Regions from separate parts of the Bradyrhizobium sp. USDA 10063 genome, predicted to be linked through region 2. Evidence: predicted binding sites of a transcription regulator. Region 2 holds the regulator's gene; each other region holds the start of a gene.
The links. The regulator LexA, encoded in region 2, represses DNA repair genes until DNA is damaged. The targets are predictions, from matches to a motif close to TGTTCNNNNTGTGTTCNG.
Positions count from the first base shown of each region.

Region 1: ACVJGD_RS34600 (ribonuclease T2 family protein) is a predicted target of LexA. The motif match lies at 5,337-5,354, and genes of this name have one in related genera.
Region 3: ruvC (crossover junction endodeoxyribonuclease RuvC) is a predicted target of LexA. The motif match lies at 4,880-4,897, and genes of this name have one in related genera.

Region 1 covers NZ_JBSSGP010000002.1:6,913,751-6,921,192, forward strand. Annotated here, with positions in the region: gene uvrC (excinuclease ABC subunit UvrC) at 35-2,116, opposite strand; gene ACVJGD_RS34585 (outer membrane protein) at 2,344-2,961, shown strand; gene ACVJGD_RS34590 (cold-shock protein) at 3,138-3,353, opposite strand; gene ACVJGD_RS34595 (23S rRNA (adenine(2030)-N(6))-methyltransferase RlmJ) at 3,614-4,474, opposite strand; gene ACVJGD_RS34600 (ribonuclease T2 family protein) at 4,610-5,293, opposite strand; gene ACVJGD_RS34605 (hypothetical protein) at 5,412-5,882, opposite strand; gene ACVJGD_RS34610 (hypothetical protein) at 6,053-6,343, shown strand; gene ACVJGD_RS34615 (DUF3617 domain-containing protein) at 6,372-6,911, shown strand; gene ACVJGD_RS34620 (ATP-binding protein) at 7,028-7,442, opposite strand, start outside.
Region 2 covers NZ_JBSSGP010000002.1:1,317,597-1,325,038, forward strand. Annotated here, with positions in the region: gene ACVJGD_RS08155 (HAD-IA family hydrolase) at 58-687, shown strand; gene ACVJGD_RS08160 (molybdopterin molybdotransferase MoeA) at 697-1,908, shown strand; gene lexA (transcriptional repressor LexA) at 2,110-2,811, shown strand; gene ACVJGD_RS08170 (hypothetical protein) at 3,104-3,529, shown strand; gene ACVJGD_RS08175 (hypothetical protein) at 3,683-3,904, shown strand; gene ACVJGD_RS08180 (ComEC/Rec2 family competence protein) at 3,913-6,201, opposite strand; partial or broken gene ACVJGD_RS08185 (MFS transporter) at 6,422-6,621, shown strand; gene ACVJGD_RS08190 (SPW repeat protein) at 6,768-7,130, opposite strand; gene ACVJGD_RS08195 (hypothetical protein) at 7,384-7,442, shown strand, end outside.
Region 3 covers NZ_JBSSGP010000002.1:4,484,689-4,492,130, forward strand. Annotated here, with positions in the region: gene ACVJGD_RS23265 (glutathione binding-like protein) at 21-665, shown strand; gene ybgC (tol-pal system-associated acyl-CoA thioesterase) at 878-1,279, opposite strand; gene ACVJGD_RS23275 (metallophosphoesterase) at 1,396-2,316, opposite strand; gene ruvB (Holliday junction branch migration DNA helicase RuvB) at 2,557-3,600, opposite strand; gene ruvA (Holliday junction branch migration protein RuvA) at 3,713-4,330, opposite strand; gene ruvC (crossover junction endodeoxyribonuclease RuvC) at 4,327-4,854, opposite strand; gene ACVJGD_RS23295 (hypothetical protein) at 5,056-5,208, opposite strand; gene ACVJGD_RS23300 (hypothetical protein) at 5,365-5,847, shown strand; gene ACVJGD_RS23305 (energy transducer TonB family protein) at 7,280-7,442, opposite strand, start outside.

The sequences.
Region 1 (7,442 bases), 5.6 Mb from region 2:
CCCCCGCAGGCGACGCCTTGATGACTCCATCCCTTTAGCCTCCCGGCTGGGCGTGGAAAAACTCGAAAATCTTTCGCGCGCTCTCGGCGCTGACGCCGGGAACCTTGCCGAGGTCGGCGATCGAGGCGCGTTCGATCTCCTTCAGCGTTCCGAAATGATGCAGCAGCGCGCGCTTGCGCGAGGGGCCGATGCCGGGAATTTCCTGCAAGCCGGCCTCGCGGATGTCCTTCTTCCGCAGCTTGCGATGCGAGCCGATCACGAAACGGTGCGCCTCATCTCGAAGCCGCTGGATGAAGTACAGCACGGGATCGCGCGGCTCGAGCTTGATGGCCTCGCGGCCGGGCATGAACAGCGTCTCGCGGCCGGCGTCGCGGTCCGGCCCCTTTGCCACCGCCATCAGGGATACCTGGGTCAGCCCGAGCTGGTCGAAAATCTCCTTCACCGCGTTCAATTGCCCCCGGCCGCCGTCGATGATGACAAGGTCAGGCCATTGCGGGAAGGAATCGTCATCCGCCTTGACCTTGGCCGCATCGCCCTCGGCCGGCTTCAGCAGCCGCTTGAAGCGCCGTTCCAGCACCTCCCGCATCATGGCGTAGTCGTCGCCGGGCGTAAGCCCCTCGGACTTGATGTTGAACTTGCGGTACTGGTTCTTCATGAACCCGTCGGGACCGGCCACGATCATCGCGCCGACCGCGTTGGTGCCCTGGATATGGCTGTTGTCGTAGACTTCGATGCGCTTCGGTACCTGCGGCAGGGCAAGCGTCGTGGCCATGCCTTCGAGCAGGCGGCCCTGGGTTGCAGTATCCGCAAGCTTGCGGCCGAGCGCCTCGCGGGCATTGGTCAGCGCATGGGTGACGAGCTCTTTCTTCTCGCCGCGCTTGGGGACTAAAACCTCGACCCTGCGCCCGGCCTTCACCGACAGCGCGTCGGCGAGCAGCGCGGCATCCTCGACCTCGTGCGAGAGCAGGATGAGCTTCGGCGGCGGCTTGTCGTCGTAGAACTGCGCCAGGAAAGAGGAGAGCACCTCCTCTGATGTGAACGACTTTTCCGCGCGCGGGAAATAGGCGCGGTTGCCCCAGTTCTGGCCGGTGCGGAAGAAGAACACCTCGACGCAGGAATAGCCGCCCTCCTGATGGATGGCGAACACGTCGGCTTCCTCCACCGTGCGCGGGTTGATGCCCTGCTGCGACTGGATCGCCGAAAGCGCGGCGAGGCGGTCGCGGTAGAGCGCGGCGGTCTCGAATTCGAGCTCGCTGGAAGCCTTCTCCATTTCGGCGGCAAGCTCCTGCTTCACCGCGTGGCTGCGGCCGGACAGAAACTCGGTGGCCTCGCGCACCAGTTCGCCATAACCGGGGAAATCGATCTCGCCGGTGCAGGGGCCGGAGCAGCGGCGGATCTGGTAGAGCAGGCAGGGCCGGGTGCGGCTCTCGAAGAAGCCGTCGGTGCAGGAGCGAATCAAGAACGCGCGCTGCAGCGCCGTGATGGTGCGGTTGACGGCGCCGGCGGAGGCGAACGGGCCGAAATAGCGCCCGGGGCGCGTCTGCGCGCCGCGATGCTTCAGGATCTGCGGCGCCCAATGGTCGCCGGTGATCAGGATGTAGGGAAACGACTTGTCGTCGCGAAGCTGCACGTTGAAGCGCGGCCGGAGCTGCTTGATGAGATTGGCCTCCAGCAGCAGCGCCTCGGTTTCGGTCGTGGTCGAGACGATCTCGACGTTCACCGTCGCCGCGATCATGCGCAGGATGCGCGCCGGCAGCGGCGCGTTGGGCCGGGCATAGGAAGAAAGTCGTTTGCGGACATTCTTCGCCTTGCCGACATAGAGCACGTCGTTGGCGCCATTGAGCATGCGGTAGACGCCCGGCGAGGTCGGAGCGAGCCGCACCGCATTCTCGATCGCGGCATGGCCGACCGCGAGCGTACCCTCGGCGACGGCCTCCGCCGGTTCCTCGGGAACCTCGGGCAGCCTGGCGTCCTCGTCGTCCTCCGTGGCAGACGTCGCCGGATCGACGTCGCCGGTGACGAGCGCGAGATCCTGCGGCGGCAAATCTGATTTTTGGCCGTGGCGCGTTCCCTTGGGGACGGACGCCTTCGGATGGTCGGTAGAATCGTGATCCATGGGCCTAAACTAGGCGCTGCCGGCCGCCATCGCCAGCATCGGGCTTCGAGCGGAAAGCCCGCGCCGGTAACACTCCATTAAGACTGACGGGTGGGCGACAGGCGCCCTTAACAGGCCTTTAACTTAAAACTTTCGATAAATCCTCCCGAAAAACCAGTGAATTCCGTAACCACGCCGGCCCTCGCAACCGGCGGGTCGCGGCTGTTGCGTGTTGTGGAGTGCTTGCGATGAAGCGGTTAGTCCTGCGCCTGCTGGCGCTGATCATTGCCGGGTGGACGACGTCGTCAGCGGCGGCCGACCTCAGCTATCGTGCGCCCTACACCGTCAACCAGCCGCTCAACGCCTTGAGCTGGGCGGGACCCTATCTCGGCGGCAATCTCGGCTATGCCTGGGGTGGCGTGGACAACAACCCGGCCAAGCCATCGGGTTTCGCGGGCGGCGCGCAGATCGGTTACAACTGGACCAACGGTCCGTGGGTGTTCGGCGCCGAAGGCGACATCCAGGCCACCGGTGCGGAAGAAACCTTTGCGCCGTGGAAATTCTCCAACCCGTGGTTTGGCACCATCCGCGGCCGCGGCGGCTACGCGTTCCAGAACGTGCTGTTCTACGCCACCGCTGGCCTTGCCTTCGGCGAATTGCGCGCCGAGACCTTCGGCCTGTCGGAGTCCCACACCCATGTCGGCTGGACCGCCGGCCTTGGCGCCGAAATGGGATTTGCACCGAACTGGAGCGCCAAGCTCGAATATCTCTATGTCGATCTCGCCAGCAGCAACTTCATCATCACCGGCGCATCGAACGGCTACCATTTCGGCGTCATCCGTGCCGGCGTGAACTATCACTTCTAGCCATCGCTTCAAAGAACAAGAAAACGATCGACGACAACCTACCGGCCGTCGCAGGCGGCCGGAATTTTTTTAAGCTGAGCTGACGCGCAGGATCACGCGCATGCCTGTGCGAGCGGGACGCCGCCCGGCAAATCCTCAACCGAGAATTCAGACCGCTTCAGCGTGAGCGCAAAAGCTCACGATGAAATCACCAGATTGACCGCTTTGGGGCCTTTGCCCTTCTTGTCCGGTTCGACGTCAAACGTAATCCGTTGTCCTTCGGTCAAATCCTTCAGTCCTGCGCGCTCGACAGCGGTGATGTGAACGAACACATCGCGGCCGCCGTCGTCAGGCTTGATGAAGCCGTAGCCGCGCTCTCCATTGAAGAATTTGACTGTCCCAGTCATGGCCATCGGGAAACTCCTCCCCCGCATTGCACCGCCGCCACGCGTAACTCACGTAGCGGGCGACCGGACATTCGCTGCCGGAAGCTTGGCCACCTCAGCGGATCCGTGTCACGCCACCGACCCGCCTGGATTTTTCTTCGGCCTTGTCACTCCGCCGCAACCATTCGCGGAAGCGGAACGTAAAGCCAGTCCTAACGTGACAAGCATAATACGGTTCCGGGCAAGTTGCCTATGGTCGAGTGGGAGTTTTCAGCAACGGCTTTGGCTTAGGGTTTGGGCGTCTCCAGCCTGAATCGGCCTGCGCCGCCTTGGCCCAAGGGCTTTTCCAATTCGGGCAGGATGGTCTTGAGTTCGCCGGCAAGCGTCCACGGCGGATTGACGATCAAGAGCCCGGTCGAGACCAGGCCGCTATCGGCTTCGCGGGGCGCGACGCTGAATTCGAGCCGCAGGCATTTGCCGGCCGGCTTGCTCTTGCCTGTCTCCGACGCGACGTGGCGCGCAAGATCGTCGGTCACGCGACGGCTTTTTGCGGGATACCACAACAGATAGCTGCCGGTCGGCCATTTGGCGAACGCCTCCGAAAAGCCTTGCGCCAGCCGCTCGAACTCGTCCTTGGCTTCAAACGGCGGGTCGATCAGGACGAGGCCGCGCTTTTCCTTCGGCGGGACGAAGGCCGGCAGCGCGGTCCAGCCATCGAGGTCGACCACTCGCGCCTGGGCGTCGCGGCGCAGCGCGTCGATCAGGCGCTTGCGCGCCTGGGGCTCAAGTTCGCAGGCCGTGAGGCGGTCCTGCGGCCGCAACAGTGCCCGCGCGATCAGCGGCGAGCCCGGATAGGCCTTCAGTTCGCCCGGCGGGCTGAAAGCCCTCACAATGTCGAGATAAGGCAGCACCAGCGGCAGCGCTTCCTTGGAGAATCGCGCCTGCATCAGCCGCGCGATCCCGGTCAGCCATTCGCCCCCGCGCCGTGCCTCGTCGGAGGTGAGATCATAGAGGCCAGCGCCGGCATGGGTGTCGATGACGCGGAGCGCCGCGGGCTTTTCCTGCAGGTAGAGCAGGATCCGCACCAGCACGATGTGCTTGATGACGTCGGCAAAACCGCCGGCGTGAAAGGCGTGACGGTAGTTCATGAGATATCTGCGGGTCTGTACGACCGTACTTCTACTCGTCATGCCCGGGCTTGTCCCGGCCATCCACGTCTTTGTCGAGCGTGAAGAAGGCGTGGATGCCCGGGTCAGGCCCGGGCATGACGGTGGAGATCGTGTCTAACCACCCCGGATCGGCGGCATCACCACCTGGTCACGGCGGCAGGCGCGGCGGTCGGTTTCCTCACAGGCGCGGAACTGCATGTCCTTGCTCATGCAGATCCTGACCTCGCTGAGCCGCTTGCTGTCGCAGGTCACCGAGATCGCCGAACTGCCGAGGCCCGGATTGGCCTTGATGAAGGCCTCTTCGATCTCGGCAGGGGCGACCGTCTTCGGCTCTGACAATTGCAGGAATTCCTCCGGGATCTTCACCGCGGCGCGCGCCTTGCGGATGCTCTCGAAATAGGTGCGCGCGGAGAGGCCCGAGCAGGTGCCGTGCTTGTCCCATTCATTGTAGATCAGCCCGGGCGCCGGCATCAGGTCGAGCATCGAGGTCATGACGTTGCGGGCGAGCCGTGGGGCGGGACGCTGGCAATATTCCGGAAAGCCGCGCTCATATTGCGGCCAGAGCCCATGCACCACGAAGGAGTAGGGGCGTCCGTCGCACTGGACCTGCGCCCGCCTGCCATCGCCACGCTCGGAGGCCGCTTCGCAGAACGACGGCGACCAGGACAGCGCGAGCACGTAGAAATCGAACTCGCCCGGCGCGTTTTGCCGGCGATCCTGGGCGCTGACCGTGCCGATCACGACAAAATAGGCAAGGACGGAAATCAGCAGCCGGGAAACCAAGGCCAATCGAAACATAAAGCACCCCCACACTCGACCGGGTGCGAGCCTAGCAGTGAGATGGAACATTTCAAGAACAAATTGCGATGCGACGCAGCGATTGATTAGCGGGCGGCGCTATGCGGGCTTTCGAGGGTCAGGGCCGGGCCGACTTGCAGGCGGGATTATAGGCCCAGTTGCGGTCCAGTCCGGTCACGCACCATTCGACGCCCTGACCGATGCTGGCAAAGCCGCCGTCCTCGATGATCGAGAAGTGCACGGTGCGCACCTTGCCGTCGCTGAGCATCACGCTGCCCGAGCAATAGCGGCGCGGGATATTGTCGGACTGCCAGGGGCGGAAGGCGGTCTCATGGATGCGGGTATAGCCGGTGATCACAAGCGGGGAATTCCAGAACTGGCTCTCTTTTTCCTGGAACTGAGCGGCGATGGTCGGCAGCGCTGCCTCGCAGGGGGCCACCCGGCCTTCATAATTCGGCCCGGAGAGCCAGAAATTCAACTCAAGTGGGTTGGCGGCCTGCGCCGTCTGGGCGGATGCCAACAGGCCAACCAGCAGGCCGAATGCGGCGCAGAGGCCAGTTTTGGTCGAGGAAAGAACAGAGTTGCGCATGGGAATCCGCCGGACAATCCAACGCGCGGGACGGTGCCGCGAAGCCCGGGCGAGGTCAAGTGCAGCGCGGCAACACTGGCGGAGAACTCCGCAAATCTCCGGCCCACGATTCTTTTCACCGTCGCCGGCGCACTTTATGGTGCCGCCCAAGGATTTGAGGAGAGTCTGCAATGCGAAGGATTCTGGCCGCTGGCATGGTTGCCGCAGGCGCAATGCTGGCCGGTGCACCGGCACAGGCCGACTGGGTGCCCCCGTTCAAGGGCAACGATACCGGCGGCATCATCGCCTATTCGCTGGCAAGGCAGGCCGACGCGCGCCAGCTCGCGGTCGATCACTGCGCGTCTTACGGCAAGGTGGTGAAATTCCTCGCGGTGCAGCCTTATGAAGGCGGCTATGTCTCCTTCTCCTGCCGCTGGGTGCCTTGGAGCGCCGCCCAGCGGCCGCTGCGCACGCTTTATTGATCATCGGCCCCGTCACCGGCATCGCCGCATGACACGACATGTCGTCCTGCTCGGATCGGCCCTCGGCCTGGCTGTGCTGTTGCCGGGCGCGGCCGGCGCCGTCGATCTGCCGGTCCGCAAGGCGGGCCTGTGGGAGATGAAGATCGTGCGCTCGGGCGCGGCCATGCCCGAGATGACGATGCAGCATTGCACCGACGAGACCACCGACAAGGACATGAGCACGGCGGTCTCGCCGATGGCGAAGGATATCTGCTCCAAGCAGGATATCCAGAAGACGGCGACCGGCTATGTCAGCGATTCCGTGTGCGGCGTCGCTGGCGTCACAGTGACCTCGCATGCCGAGATCACCGGCGACTTCAACTCCGCCTACACGGTCAAGACGACCTCGCACGCCGATCGCGGCTCCGCGGGCGCGGCGCGCGATACCACCGCCACCATCGAGGCCAAATGGCTCGGTCCCTGCAAGGCGGACCAGAAGCCCGGCGACATCATCATGGCCGGCGGCATGAAGATGAACATCAAGGACATGGAAAAGCTGAAGGGCATGATCCCTAAGCTGCCGAAGTAGTGCTTCTCGTAGGGCGGATGGAGCGCGGCGCGTGTCCGAACTAGCTCAGCCTTGAGACGCCAGTTGTTGCGCCCTCTCCCACAAGGGGCCCACAAGGGGAGAAGGGAAGGATTTCCCTACACCGGCACTCTGACCGTCGCGCGCAGGCCGCCCATCGGGCTGTCGCCGAGCATGATGTCGCCGCCATGCGAGCGCGCGATGTCGCGGGCGATGGCCAGTCCCAGGCCAGTGCCGCCTTCGTCCTGGTTGCGGGCGTCGTCGAGCCGCAAGAACGGCTTGAACACCTCCTCGCGCATGCCCACCGGAATGCCTGGGCCGTCGTCGTCGACGGTGACCGTGAGGTAGCGGTGGTCGCGGTGGCCGGTGATCGAGATCGTGCTGGCGTGTCGCGCCGCATTGGAGACGAGATTGCCGAGGCAGCGCTTGAACGAGGCCGGCTTCACCGTCACGACGGGCAATCCGTGGAAGGCGACGGTCGCGGTATGGCCGTGGCGTTCGGCGTCGTTGCGCAATTCCTCCAGCGCCATCGCC
Region 2 (7,442 bases):
ACGGTTGCCATTGACGACATTGCCGTGGTCGCAGGATTTTCGTACACCACCGTCGTCATGACCCAACCGTCCCTCTCCCCCGGCTCCGCCGACGTCCTGTTGTTCGATCTCGGCCGCGTCGTGCTCGATATCGATTTCGGCAAGGTGATGACCATCTGGGCCGGCCATGCCGGCTGCGAGCCCGCCGAGCTCGCCGCCCGCTTTGTCATGGACGAGAGTTACAGGCATCACGAGGTCGGCAAGATCGATGACGCCGCCTTCTTCGCAAGCCTGCGGCAGTCGCTCGGCATCGAAATCTCCGACGCCCAGTTCCTGGAAGGCTGGAACGCGATCTTCGCCGGCGAGATGCCAGGAATCGCCGAGCACCTGGCGCGCGCCAAGGTGCGCCTGCCGCTCTATGCTTTCTCGAACACCAATCCGCCCCATATCGAGCATTTCTCGACAGCCTATTCGGACGTGCTCGGCCACTTCCGCCAGATATTCTTCTCGTCGACGATCGGGTTTCGGAAACCCGATGCGGAAGCCTATGATTACGTGGTGAAGGCGATCGGCGTGCCGGCCTCGCGCATCGTGTTCTTCGACGATTCCGCCGAGAACATCCGCGGCGCACGAGCGGCAGGCCTTAACGCCATTCACGTCACATCGTCAGATGATGTGACGAACGCGCTTCTCGCACTCGGAATTTAGGAGTTGCCCGTGGCCCTGATGCCGGTCGCCGATGCGCTAGCCGCTGTTCTCGCCGGCGTGGAACCGTTGACGGAAGAGATGGTCGCGCTCGATGCTGCCTGTCACCGCACCCTCGCGCATGACGTCGCAGCGAGGCGCACGCAGCCGCCACTGGCGATGTCAGCGATGGATGGCTATGCGGTGCGCTCAGCCGATGCCGCCGATCTCAGCGCGCGGCTGAAGGTGATCGGCGAAGTCGCCGCGGGCCGGCCGTTCGATCGGGAACTTGGCCGGCGCGAAGCGGCGCGGATCTTCACCGGTGGCGTCATTCCCGCTGGCGCCGATGCCGTCGTGATCCAGGAAGACACCAGGGTCGACGGCGATCACATCACCATCACCGAGGCCGCCATCGCCGGGCGGCATATCCGGCCCGCCGGGATCGATTTCCGCGAAGGCGACGTGCTGCTTCAGCGCGGCAGCCGGCTGACCGACCGCGCGCTGTCGCTGGCGGCGTCGATGAACTATCCGGAACTCGCGGTGCGGCGCCGGCCAAAGGTCGCCGTGCTCGCGACCGGCGACGAACTGGTGATGCCGGGCAGCTCGCCGGGTCCGGGCCAGATCGTCTATTCCAACGGCTATGCGCTGCGGGCGCTGGCCCGCGCGGAAGGCGCCGAAACGATCGATCTGGGGGTCGCCGCGGACACGGTTGCCGCCACCACCGAAGGCATCCGCCGCGCGCATGCCGCGGGCGCCGATATCCTCGTCACCACCGGCGGCGCCTCGGTCGGCGACCATGACCTCGTGAAACCGTCGCTCGAGGCCGAGGGTGTCACCATGGCGTTCTGGAAGATCGCGATGCGGCCGGGCAAGCCGATGATGCATGGCCGGCTCGGCGCGATGCGGGTGATCGGCCTGCCCGGCAATCCGGTGTCGTCCTATGTCTGCGCCTACCTGTTCCTGGTGCCGTTGATTCGGGCCCTGCTCGGCCGCTCGGCGATCCATCACGTCAGGAAAAGCGCCCTGCTCGGCCGCGATCTCGCCGCCAACGATCAGCGCGAAGACTATCTTCGTGCGCTGCTCGAAGAGCGCGCCGACGGCACGCTGATCGCAACGCCGGTCACCCGGCAGGACAGTTCGCTGCTCGGGAATCTCACTGCGGCGCAGGCACTTGTGATCCGTCCGCCATTCGCGCCGGCGGCGCCGAAAGGCGCCCCCTGCGACATTCTCCGATTGCCTGAATGAAGCCGCGACCAGCACGTACGGGAGCATTTCCAATCGCGTTCACCTGAAATTAAGTGGTTGCGGAACACATATCGAACATATAGTGTCCGTTCATGATTTGTTTCGAAACTCGCTGTCTACGAATGGGAGTGCGTGGCTCCCGAGATCAGCTCTTCTCAAGTCTCGGATCGAACGACGCTACCAACCGGGGGAATGCTCGCGATGCTTACGCGCAAACAGTATGAACTTCTGCGTTTCATCAACGAACGGCTGAAAGAGGCCGGTGTGCCTCCTTCCTTCGACGAGATGAAGGACGCACTCGACCTGCGCTCGAAGTCCGGCATCCACCGCCTGATCACGGCGCTGGAGGAACGGGGCTTCATCCGTCGCCTGCCGAACCGCGCCCGCGCGATCGAGGTGATCAAGCTGCCCGAGCTCTCGGCGGCCGGCAACGGCCGCCGCGGGTTCACGCCGAGCGTCATCGAAGGCACGCTCGGCAAGCGCACGAGCAGCACGGCCGTGGCCGAGGACGATGGCAACCGTCCCGTCGCGGTCCCCGTGATGGGCCGGATCGCGGCGGGTACGCCGATCGAGGCGCTGCAGACCCGCAGCCACACGATCAGCGTGCCGCCCGACATGCTCGGCTCCGGCGAGCACTACGCGCTCGAGGTGCGTGGCGATTCCATGGTGGAGGCCGGAATCCTCGACGGCGACATGGCGCTGATCCAGCGCAACGAGACCGCCAACACCGGCGACATCGTGGTGGCGCTGATCGATGAGGAGGAAGCTACGCTGAAGCGCTTCCGTCGCCGCGGCGCCTCGATCGCACTCGAGCCTGCCAATGCCGCCTACGAAGTCCGCATCCTGCCGCCGAACCGGGTGCGGATCCAGGGCAAGCTGATCGGGCTTTATCGCAAGTATTGAGCGTCCGGCACAGCAGCCCGTCTGGTACTTGGGTGGGTACTTTGTTCATGCGAGACGCTGACAAGAACGACTTAGAATGATTAGAATATGAGTCCCGGTAGTTCGCCGCCGGGGCTATTCTGTGCGAGGCAACGTACGGCAGCGCCTCGCTATCGTGTTTGTGAACGGACACAAGGCGTGGGCCGTACAAATGCCAAGAACGAAGCAGAGGCTTATAAGTTATCGTCCACTCTGATAGAGGCCTGCGCCTCTCCCAGGCCCGGGTCGGCTATCTCGAATGAGGAGCAATCCGATGTGTGACTATAGCCTGCATGCCGTGGCGACGCGTCCCGCCCAGGTTGGAGAGACGCTCATCACCACCACCTTCCGCGGCACCTCGACCCGCGGCTTCGCTTCGGAAAGCGATCCGACGGTCGCGGTCTGCATGCTTCCCGGGACCGAACTCGCGTTCGCTGACAACGTCCGTTACGACAATCGCTGGATTTGGACCAAGACGACCGGCTTCCGCGTCGGCAAGTTCAACCAGATCGATCCGCATATTCGGGATCGTCACCACGACGCTATCGAATTCCCCGATGGCAGCCATGTATTGGTGACCCAGCTCTGCGAAGGGCAGCGGGCGACCGTGCTGCAACTGCCCGTGACGCATCATGTTGTCGAGCCGGCGCAGAAGGTGGTCGAGCAGCGCCCGGCGCCGAACCCGCTGTTCATGGGCTGACGGCCTCGCGCAGCGTGCGCCGCCGGTTTCGGCCGGCGGAACGTTGCCGCGAGCGACAAGCAAAGTGTTTTGAGCGGCCCCGGAGGGCACATCCGGGGGCGCGTGTGATTTTGTGTTGAACGAGTGCTTCATTTCGCCGAGGGGGCGTGATCGGTGGTCACCAAGATCACATGGCAAAGAGCCGGACGCGTGGCCGAGCCGGGCCGGTACATGTTCAGGTTCGGCTGGCTCACCGTGGCAGCGGAAGATCTTGCCATCTGGGAGCGATATCCGGATGCGACCTTTACGCTCGTTCAAATGCCTTCGCGTTCAGGCAGCCCGGACGAGTTTCGACTCGGCGCGTTCGAGTTGCCGGCCAGCGCCGGCGGAGATTGACGGGGCGCTCAGTCTTCTGGCTGCAGGTCGGATTCGGACGGGGTCGCATCGATCGCGCGCGGCGCAGGTGCTCCCTGGATTCGGATCGTGGTCTCGGGCTCGCCTTCGCCTGACATCGCGGGGGACCACGGCCGGTCGAGGCCGGCGGGCCTGACCGCGTCGATGACGAAGCCGTTCCGGTTCCGCCGCAGCGTCAGCCCGCCCTGCCGCCGCAGGCGCTCGGCATCGATGACCGCCGCGGTGCAGCCCTGCGGAACGGGCCTTGCCGTCACGATCAGCACCGCCCGCTCGCAATCGTCCGCAAGCGCCTCAGCGCGCTGCGTGAGGGCAATGAACGCGCCGCCCGCTGCAGGGCTCACGCAGCCGCCCTCATCGCACGACACACCCTCGGTGAGCGAGGGATCGCTTGCGGCCCGGGCATCGGCGTCGGCAGCCAGCCACTCCTTCGCGAGGAACGCGTCCTTCGCGGTCCGCATCAGGTGCAGTCGCCCGTCACCGCCGCGCACGGCGACATGGCGGCCGTCGCCGGAAATCAGGATGTCCGGTTGGGGCGCCCTCACCGCCCAGACCACCGCAATGAGAAGCACGGCCGCGCCGACGAAGCGCAGCGGCGTGCGCAACAGCCCGAGCAGGATGATGCCGAGGCTCGCGGCGATCAGAGGGCCGATCCCGAACGCACCAATGCGGCCGACCGCGCCCGGCAACGCGGCGACCCATTGCGCGACCACGATCATCCAGTCGATGCCGGTGCCCATGATCGCCCAGAACACGCCGTCGAAGCCGAACGGCATCGCCAAGAGGCCAAGCAGCCCTGCCGGCATCACCAGCGCCGACACCACCGGCATCGCCGCGAGATTGGCGAGCACGCCAAAGGGTGCCACCCGGTGAAAGTGGAAGGCGGCATAGGGCGTGGTCGCAAGCCCCGCCACCAGCGACGCCAGCAGCAGCATCGCGACCTCCCGCCCACCCCACAGCGCAATCCGCGCGGTCGTAGAATGATCGGGAGCGGCGAACAGATGCGGCATGCCGATCTGCACCAGCGCCACCAGCCCGAGGGTGGCCGCAAACGACATCTGGAAGCTCGGATGCACCAGCGCTTCCGGCGCGATCACGAGCACGATCATGGCCGCGACCGCGAGCGTCCGGAACGTGACCGCGCGGCGGTCGACCATGACCGCGATCAGCACCACTGCCGTCATGAAAAACGAGCGCTGCGTCGCGACCTCGGCCCCCGACAGCAGCAGATAGAAGGCGGCCGCCACAAGCGCGGCGGCGGCGGACCATTTCTTGATTGGAAAGCCCACGGTGAGCACCGGGAACAGCGCAAGCAACGCGCGGACCGCGAAGAAGACCACGCCCGCGACCACGGCCATGTGGTAGCCCGAGATCGACAGCACGTGGCCGAGCCCCGAGACGAACATCGCGTCATTCACCGGCTCGGAGATTGCGTCGCGCCGGCCGGTCAGGAGCGCGGTCGCGATCGCGCGATTGTCGCCCTCGAGCACGTTGCGGATGCGCGCGTCGATCGCATCGCGCATGCCCTGCATGAACGCCGCATAGCGCAGCGCAAATCCGCGGCCTTCCGGCGGCGCCGTCGTCTTGATCGCGCCGAGTACGAAACCGGAGGCGCCGATGCCCTGGAAATAGAGATCGCGGCCGAAATCATAGCTGCCGGGCCGTAAAGGCGAGAGCGGCGGCTGCAGCCGCGCCTTCAATTCGACGAAGCTGCCGACTTCAGGGGCGGTGCCCTTCTTCACCGAAAGCCTGATACGCTCGAGCTTCGGCGCGCCGCGCTGGCTTTCGATGCTCGCCACCCGCAGCACGAAACGATCGGTCCGCTCTCGGATGTCGCGCGTCTCGACAAATCCGGTGAGCGAGACCGAAAACAGCGGCCGCGCCAGCACGCCATGCGCGACCCGCGCGGTTCGCCAGGTAGCAACCGCAAAGCCCGCAGCAACAGCGGCAATCATGACGGCGACGACGAACGCCTGCCGCCGCCTGAGCAGGAATGCGAGAATGCACAGCGCGATCGCGACGATCACCGCGACCGACAGCACCGGTTCATGGTCGGCGGCGAAGTAAAGCGCGATGCCGCTGCCGAACGCGACCGGCACCCAAGGCAGAAGCCGCCCGGCGCCCGCTTCGGCACGGGCCCATTGGCGCAATGTCTCGATGATCGGGGGCCAGGCGCCGACGCTGATCGGGGCATACCCACCCGCCGACGCGATCGCCTCGCGTGGCGGCCAGGTGCCGGCATAGCCGCGCCTGCCGCCCGGCGTCCTGCCCTCGTCCGACATCCTGCGCCCTGGACTACCCCTGTTTCTGCGAAACTACCGGAAGCAGGTATCCGCGGGATAGCGGAACAGATGCGAACATCCTGCCGGAGCGCTCCCAATCCCGGCACCGGCTTCTTCCGTCGGCCTCAAGCCCGATTGAGCCGAAAGTCTCGTAAGGCTGCAGTCCCATTGAGGATTGGACTGCGGTCGCGCCTCCGCCCGTACAGATGGGAAAGAGGCTTATCACATCGGCAACGGCTGGGGCGGCGGCTTGGTGCCGTTGTCACCTCGGCGGCTTTCGCCGCCACCGGCAGCGTCGGCTACGCGCTGATCTGTCCGATCCTAGTTCCGGCGGTCTGCTTCGTGCTCGCCGTTTTCCTGATGCCGGAGACGCGCAAGACCAGCATCTGGGAACCGGTCGAACCGAGAACCGCATCGTGACAGGATAGCTTCGCCGCGGGACCACCAAGTCCCGCGGCGGGGCAGTCCACTTTCCGGCAAGAGCGCGCCGACGTTTCTCGGGGACGACGCACGTCGCCCCCGCCGCCGCGTAGCGGTCGGACCAATGGCTCGGCCAACCTACCTTCTCAGCCGGCTCGGTGATGCCAGCGATCGTGCCACCAGGTGGTGAATTCACGATCCGTCAGCAGCTCCCAGCCTGCAAGAAGAATTACCAGTACGCCCGACAGCACGCTGCTTACCGTTGCCGCGACCTGCTCGTAGCCGACCGTCCAAGGTGCAACCAGCAGAGCCAGTCCGAGGAGCATCTCTCCCCATTCCTCCAGATAGGATGGAATGACAAATGCCTCGACGGCAAACAGGATGACAGCCAACCCAAGCGCGATGGTGATCCAGACGGCCGCCCCGGCGAAGCCCAGGGCAAAGGGCGACCCGACCAGCCACACACCCACCAACAAGCTGGCAACGTCCTGCCAGTGTTGAATGCGCATGACACTCACCTCCCCTCTCACATGGATATGGTGGGGGTGCCGTTGGAAAGATATCCGTCCGACCTGCGCTGTGTTGCCGCTGCCAGTGCTCCGGGGCCGCTCTCCAATCCCGGCGGCCCATCACCCGGAAAGCACTCTTGCAAGTGCGCCGCAGCAGGATGCACACTGCTGCGCTCAGTTAGGTGTCAACGTCTACGGCTCTCGGCCCGACCGGAATTCACGGTTGCGCCCAGAACGAGAGGAGCATGACGCCATGCGAGAAATCGAGATCCACAATTATGCGCGGCAGCTCTTGGAAGCACATGGCGCCAA
Region 3 (7,442 bases), 3.2 Mb from region 2:
GAACTGCCAAGGAGGCACCCATGGAGCTTTATTTCTCGCCGCTCGCCTGCTCGATGGCGACCCGCATCGCGCTGTATGAAGCGGAGGCCAGCGCCGGCTATCTGGAGGTCGATCCGAGGACCAAGGTGGTGCTGAACGACGGCTCGGATTTCACCAGGATCAATCCGCTCGGCCTGGTGCCGACGCTGCGCACCGATGACGGCGCGGTACTGACCGAGAACGCCGCGATCCTGCAATATGTCGCCGACCATTTCCCGCAGGCCAATATCGGCAGCGGCGCCGGCATGGAGCGCAGCCGGCTGCATCAATGGCTCTGCTTCATCGGCACCGAACTGCACAAGGGCCTGTTCGTGACGCTGCTGGACAGGAAGGCGCCGCAGGACGCGAAGACCTATGTGCTGGACAAGAATCTGTCGCGGCTCGACTATCTCGACAACTATCTGAAGGGGCGCGACTACCTGCTCGACCATTTCAGCGTGGCGGACGCCTACCTCGTCACCGTCATCAACTGGACCATGGCGACGCCGCCGGTCGAACTGGCAAAATGGCCGGCGCTGAAGGCCTACTACGAACGCCTGCGCGCGCGGCCCTCCGTGGCAAAGGCGATCGCGGAGGAGTTCGAGCTCTACAAGGCCGAGATCGCACGCCACAAGGCGGCGGCGTAGCAGTGGTCGTCCCGGCTCTGCGCTTCGCTGGCCGGGACGATAATGAGGGGCGCGCACTCTCTCCCACGTCGTCCCGGGCTTGACCCGGGACCCATAACCACAGGCGCTTGTGGTTAGAGGACATTGGGGCTACCTGCTCGCGTCACTACTCACATTTGTGGTTATGGGTCCCGGCTCAAGGCCGGGACGACAGTGAATTTGTGGCGCGAACGTCAAACCACGTCAGCCTTCAGCAGGAGGCGCAGCGCTTTCGGGATCGGCTGGGCCTTGCCGTCGCAAATGAAGGCGACGCGTACCTGCGCCTTCACCAGCACCTCATCGCCGCGCCGCACCTCCTGCGCCAGCGTGATCGAGGCGCCCTTCACGGCGACCGGCCAGGTCACGACGTCGAGCACGTCGTCCATCCGTGCCGGCCGCAGGAAGTCGATCTGCATCGAGCGCACGACGAACGCAAAGCCCGGCGTCTCCACCTCGGTCTCCGCGAACAGCGCATGCTGCTCGGCGCCCATCAACCGCAGATGATTGGTGCGGCCGCGCTCCATGAAGCGCAGATAATTGGCGTGATAGACGATGCCGGAAAAATCCGTGTCCTCGTAATAGACACGGACCTGCATGTGATGGCGGCCGTCGCGGACCTCGCCGTCGAGATGAGCTGTCACTTGCGAGCCTCGATCGTCTCGTTGGAAAAATCGAGCTTTTGCGCAAAATCCGCGCCACGCGCAAGCGTGTATTAAGCCACCGCCGCTGCTGCCTTGCCAAGGGTCACCAGCACGATCTCCGGGGGAACGCCGATGCGGAACGGCATGATGCTGCAGCCGAGGCCACCGGAGACGATGACGTCGCAGGCGGTGCGGAGATGGCCGTAGGCGAGCTCGACGCCCTGGCGCGGCGGCACCGCCGGCGACCAGCCGAGCAGGCGGACCTGGCCGCCATGGGTGTGGCCGGACAATTGCAGCGCCACGCGCGATGGGACGCGCAGCGCGACGTCAGGTTCATGCGCCAGCAGAATGACCGGTGCATCGTCGGTGACTTTCGCAAGCGTCGCGCCGAGATCGTCGATGCCGATGCGACGCACGGGGCGGAAACGTCGCGCCGGCATATAGGCGAGCTGATCGCCGAGGCCGGCGAGCCAGAATGGGCGGCCGTCCTTGGTCAGGCGCCTGGCGTCGTTCTCGTAGACCGGAATGCCGTTAGCTTCGAGCGCGCGATGGGCCACCGTCAGCCCCTGCCCCTCGCGCTGCACGGTCTTGTCGTCCCAGTAATCGTGGTTGCCGAGGATCGCATGCACGCCGAGCGGCGCCTTGAGGTTCGCCAGCACCGCGGCCCATTCGCTTGCCGGAATGAAGCGGGTGACATGGCGGTGGCCGGCGACGTAATCGCCGAGCATCACGATGACGTCAGGCTCAAGCGCATTGGTGCGTGCGACGATCGCCTCGATGCGCTCCAGCGACATCCAGGGATCGCAGGCGTGCAGGTCGGCGATCACGGCGATCTTCAGCGGGAAATCCGCCGGCCATCGCGCCGGCGTGAGATTGTAACGCGTGACGCGGAGCCGCAATACCGGCTCGACGCCGAAGCCATAGGCCGAAGTCGACGCCGTGAGGGCGGTCAAACCGCCGATGGACCTGAAGAACTGACGCCGTGAGAACATGGGGTTGATCGGTGATGCACCCCGTAGATGGGGTCCGATTGGAGCGGAATTACGGTGCGTTTGTGCAGATTGTCAGGGGTTGGCGTGCACGAGGATGTGAACGCGAAATGCATCGACGGTGGCACTGCGCCCCCTCTCCCGGGGTGAGGGTGTCTCCGCGATTCAGACTCTTCGTGGGGAGAGAGCCCTCACCCGGCGCTGCGCGCCGACCTCTCCCGCAAGCGGGAGAGGTGAAGAAAATCAGTCGTCGTCGCTGCCGAACAGGCCGAATTGCGAGGGATCGCGCGAGGGCTCGGCGAGGCCGAGGTGGCGGAAGGCGTGCGAGGTGAGCAGCCGGCCGCGTGGGGTGCGCTGCAGATAGCCGCACTGGATCAGATAGGGCTCGATGATGTCCTCGATCGCATCGCGCGGCTCGGACAACGCCGCCGCCATCGTCTCGACGCCGACCGGCCCGCCGCCATAGTTCATCGCGATGGTGGTGAGGTAGCGGCGGTCCATCGCATCGAGGCCTGCGGCATCGACCTCGAGCGCGGAAAGCGCGTGGTCGGCGATGGCGCGGTCGACCGAATTGGCGTCCGCTGCGGATGCAAAATCGCGCACCCGGCGCAGCAGGCGGCCGGCGATGCGCGGTGTGCCGCGGGCGCGGCGGGCGATCTCGTTGGCGCCGTCAGGGCTCATGCCGATGTTGAGCACGCGGGCGCCGCGGGTGACGATCTTTTCCAACTCCTCCTCGGTATAGAAATTCAGCCGGATCGGAATGCCGAAACGATCGCGCAAGGGATTGGTGAGCAGGCCGGCGCGCGTGGTGGCGCCGACGAGGGTGAATTTTGAAAGTTCGATCTTCACCGAGCGCGCCGCAGGCCCCTCGCCGATGATGAGGTCGAGCTGGAAATCCTCCATCGCGGGATAGAGCACCTCCTCCACCGCCGGGCTCAGGCGATGGATTTCATCGATGAAGAGGACATCGCGCTCCTCCAGATTGGTCAGGAGCGCGGCAAGATCGCCGGCCTTGGCGATCACCGGACCCGACGTCGCGCGAAAGCCGACGCCGAGCTCGCGCGCAACGATCTGCGCCAGCGTCGTCTTGCCGAGACCTGGGGGGCCAACGAACAGCACGTGATCCAGCGCCTCGCCGCGCTTGCGCGCCGCCTCGATGAAGATCGAGAGGTTCTTGCGCGCCTGCGCCTGACCGACGAACTCGGACAGCGATTGCGGACGCAGCGCCGTGTCGCCGACATCATCGGCGCGTCGCTCGGGGGTGACGATGCGGGAGGGCGGGTTCACTTCGCGAGCTCCCTCACGATTGTAGGGTGGGCAAAGCGCAGCGTGCCCACCACCAACACTTCCCTCGTCATGGTGGGCACGCTTCGCTTTGCCCACCCTACGGTCTGAGCATTCACTTCGCGAGCTCCTTCAGGCCCAGCCGGATGAGCTGCGCCGTTTCCGCCTGCTCGCCCGCGCTGCGCGAGGCGGCCGCGATGGCGGCGGCGGCCTGCGGCTGGCCGTAGCCAAGATTGATGAGGGCCGAGATCGCGTCCGCGACCGGACGCGGCGCGCGCTCATTGTCGATGGCGCCGGCGAGATGGACCACGGCGGGATCGACGTTGGCAAACTGAGGCGCCTTGTCTTTCAACTCGCTGACGATGCGCTCGGCGACCTTCGGCCCGACGCCCGGCGTGCGCGCCACCGCCGCCTTGTCGCGCAGCGCGATCGCGTTCGCGAGTTCGGAAGGCGGCAGCGTGCCGAGCACGGCGAGCGCGACCTTGGCGCCGACGCCCTGTACGGTCTGCAAGAGGCGGAACCATTCGCGCTCGTTGTCGGTGCGGAAGCCGAACAGTTTGATCTGGTCCTCGCGCACATAGGTCTCGATCGAGAGCACAGCGGCCTCGCCCGGCGACGGTAACGCCTGCAGCGTTCGCGCCGAGCAATGCACCTGATAGCCGACGCCGCCGACGTCGAGGATCACGTAGTCCTCGCCATAGGAGTCGATGAGGCCCTTGAGCTTGCCGATCATAGACTTGCGACCCTCAGCCGCAGCGCGGCGCTTTGGCGGTGATGGGCGTGCGTGATCGCGACTGCGAGTGCATCGGCGGCGTCGGGGGATTGCGGCTCGGCCTTGGGCAGCAGGATCTTCAGCATCATGGCGATCTGGTTCTTCTCGGCATGTCCGGCGCCGACCACGGTTTTCTTGACCTGGTTCGGCGCATATTCGGCGACCTCGATGCCGAACTTTGCGGGCGCCAGCATGGCGACGCCGCGGGCCTGGCCGAGTTTCAGCGTCGCGACGCCGTCCTTGTTGACAAACGTCTGCTCGACCGCAGCCTCCGCGGGATGAAAGTCGCCGAGCACCGCGGCGAGCCCCTCATGGATCGCGAGCAGCCGTCCCGCCAGCGGCAAGCGGTCCGACGGCTCGATCGAGCCGCAGCCGACAAAAACCAGCCGGTTGCCCTCGACCTCGATCACGCCCCAGCCGGTGCGGCGAAGGCCGGGGTCGATCCCGAGGATGCGGGTGGGTTTGCGAATCGGCTGCATTGTCATGGGATAGTGATAGCCGCTGTGTTTCGAGAACGAAACACAAACGGGGCGGTCATGCACGGGGAAAGCACTGCGCACTCGGTGTCGTCCCGGGGCCCCATAACCACAGGGCGTAGTTTTGCGGAAGGTGGCTGCCACCAACGCCTGTTGAGACATTACGCGGTATGGGCCCCGCCTTCGCGGGGACGACCGGTGGCCGATTCACTACACCTCGACGACGACGTAATTGTCCTCGACGTGTACCGGAAACGTCTCCGCCACATACGGCCCCTTCTGCAGTTCCTCGCCGCTTTCGACCGCGACGGCGATCTTGATGTCGCGTCCCGCAAGAGTGACGCCGATGACTGGCCCGCGCAAGGCCTTGGTCGCGGGGCCGGTCTGCTTGCAAAGCGCGGCCCGGCCCGCGTGGCTGTCTGCGTGTTGGGATTGAGCGTGGGTGAAAAGTCACCCTTCGGCAGGACTTGCCGTGCTAGCTAAGGTCAGGAGTCGATCACCGACCGGGAGACAGGAACGATGCGCGCGGGACCTCTGGCAGCTCTCACTCTCTTGCTTACGATCAGCGACGCGGGCGCCGCGACGGCAACCTCCGCGTCAGGCCCGGTGGCACTGGCACTCGCCGCCGTAGTCGCGCAATACGCGCCGATCGCCGCCGCGCCCAAGCGTGCCGTCGCTTCCTTCTTCAAGGGCGACACCATTTTTCCCTATGGCGGAAAGATCTCCGTCACTGCCGACAATATCGTCTGTCGTACCAGTAATGTCGACATCACGTCGCGCTCCTGCGACATCACCTTCAAGATCGCCAAGCGCGCACTGAAGGGCCGCGACGCCAACGAACTGTTTGCGACAATGCTGATGGCAGGCATCTCCGCCGAGGGCGCCGCCGGATCGAACATCGCAGGGCTATCAAAGCTGAACTGCACGCTCGATCCCAAGGTGATCAAGCAAAAGGCCGGCGGCGGCGCCGACTGCACCTTCGAGCCGGGCAATCAGCCTTAGAGCACGATCCGATTCCGTCTAATCGGATCATGGATCAGGGTCCGTAGAAGGTCCGCTGTGCCCCTGATAGCGGCGCGATAGCAGACCTCACCAGACGTCCGAGTTGGGCCAAATCCAGACGTTGCATCCGGCCTGTGCCGGAAACGAACAAGCAACCAAGTTCGATGAGCAACGATCTTCGGTATACTTCGCATGTTATAAAGCGATGCCCTGTGACGCGAGGCTCGCTATGACGGCATCCACAGTCAGAGAATGGATAGTAGAGTCGATCAATCGCATCATTTCTGGACAGCCGTTCACTCAAGCGGATTTCGACGCTCGACCCTCGAATGGTTGGGACGAGATAAAGCCAAGGCCAGGTGTTGTTATTCGGTCGGATAGAGAGCCCGCTTACTTTGCGTGGTTGGCTCTACAATGGTGGGTAAACGATGACGACATCAGAGCCAAAGACCCCGAATATGGTGAGATGAGAAAGCGAGAGCTCCAGAGCTTCCTCGAACAAATGGAACGCTGAACAGCCTCCAGATCGGCATATCGCACGTCCGCTTCGGGTCACGAGCCGCAATACTCGCGACTAGCAAATCACGTCGGCTCTGCCCTCGATCGGAGACCTAAGCGAGGCATCTCAAATCGGTCGCAATGGGCCCACAGGCAGACATTCTAGCATCGATTGGCCTGCGCTGGTTTTTCACGATAGGAGCAGCCGTTTGCCCCGTGCGCATCCAGTTGACGACTGCCCCGTCATTCAATTTCTTTTCAGTCTGACGCCGCGCGACTTCAATCGAAGAGGAAAAAGAGCCCCGCGGAAACGCGGGGCTTAACTCTCAGGGCTTGTAGGTACCGGGGTCGGCGCCGCCAACCAGGCCTCCACGGTCGTTTGAGCTACCGCCATATCGACCCATCGAACCCTTATTGGTCCGGGCGGAACTCATGCCGACCGTACCTTGGTGAGTCCTGGCGCCCGACTTGTACTTACCGTACTTATGATGACTTGTCCCCGCGAGTGCGAACGTGCTTGAGAGTGCGAACGCTGAAGCCAATGCTATTGTCGCAAGTTTCATGGTCGTTCTCCCTTGATTTTAGTGAAGGATGATGTTGCGCTTCTGTTGTCGCGCGGATGCCTGCGGTCCCAGCGCAACGACTGAGGCGAAAAGCGCGAGCAGGCCAAGTCATAATGTTCGACTGATCGTCTTTGTTTGATCCCCAGTCGATCAGTGGGATCGTCCAGCCATTCTGACAGTGCGGCTGTCCTTCTGCCTGGTGAGCAGAAGTCTAAGTCTGTCGGGATCACGCGCCTATGCAGTTTCGGAATCTGGCGAGCAAATGGGCCATTGTAATGCTCCGACTGATCGTAAGATTTCCGCTTCGCCGTCAGAATCGGACATCTACGCCTTTATGAGTACACCCCTATAGGTGGGTAACGGGGACTTGCTCAGGATGGATCGAAGGCGAGCTGAACCTGGACGTTGAGGCGTTCCGGAAGTTCGGCTGGGATGGATGGCAGGGGTTGCGCCCTCTTGATGGTCTCGATCGCTTCGGTATCGAGCAGTGTCTGACCGGAGCTTGTTTTCACCCAGACGCCCAGGAGACGCCCT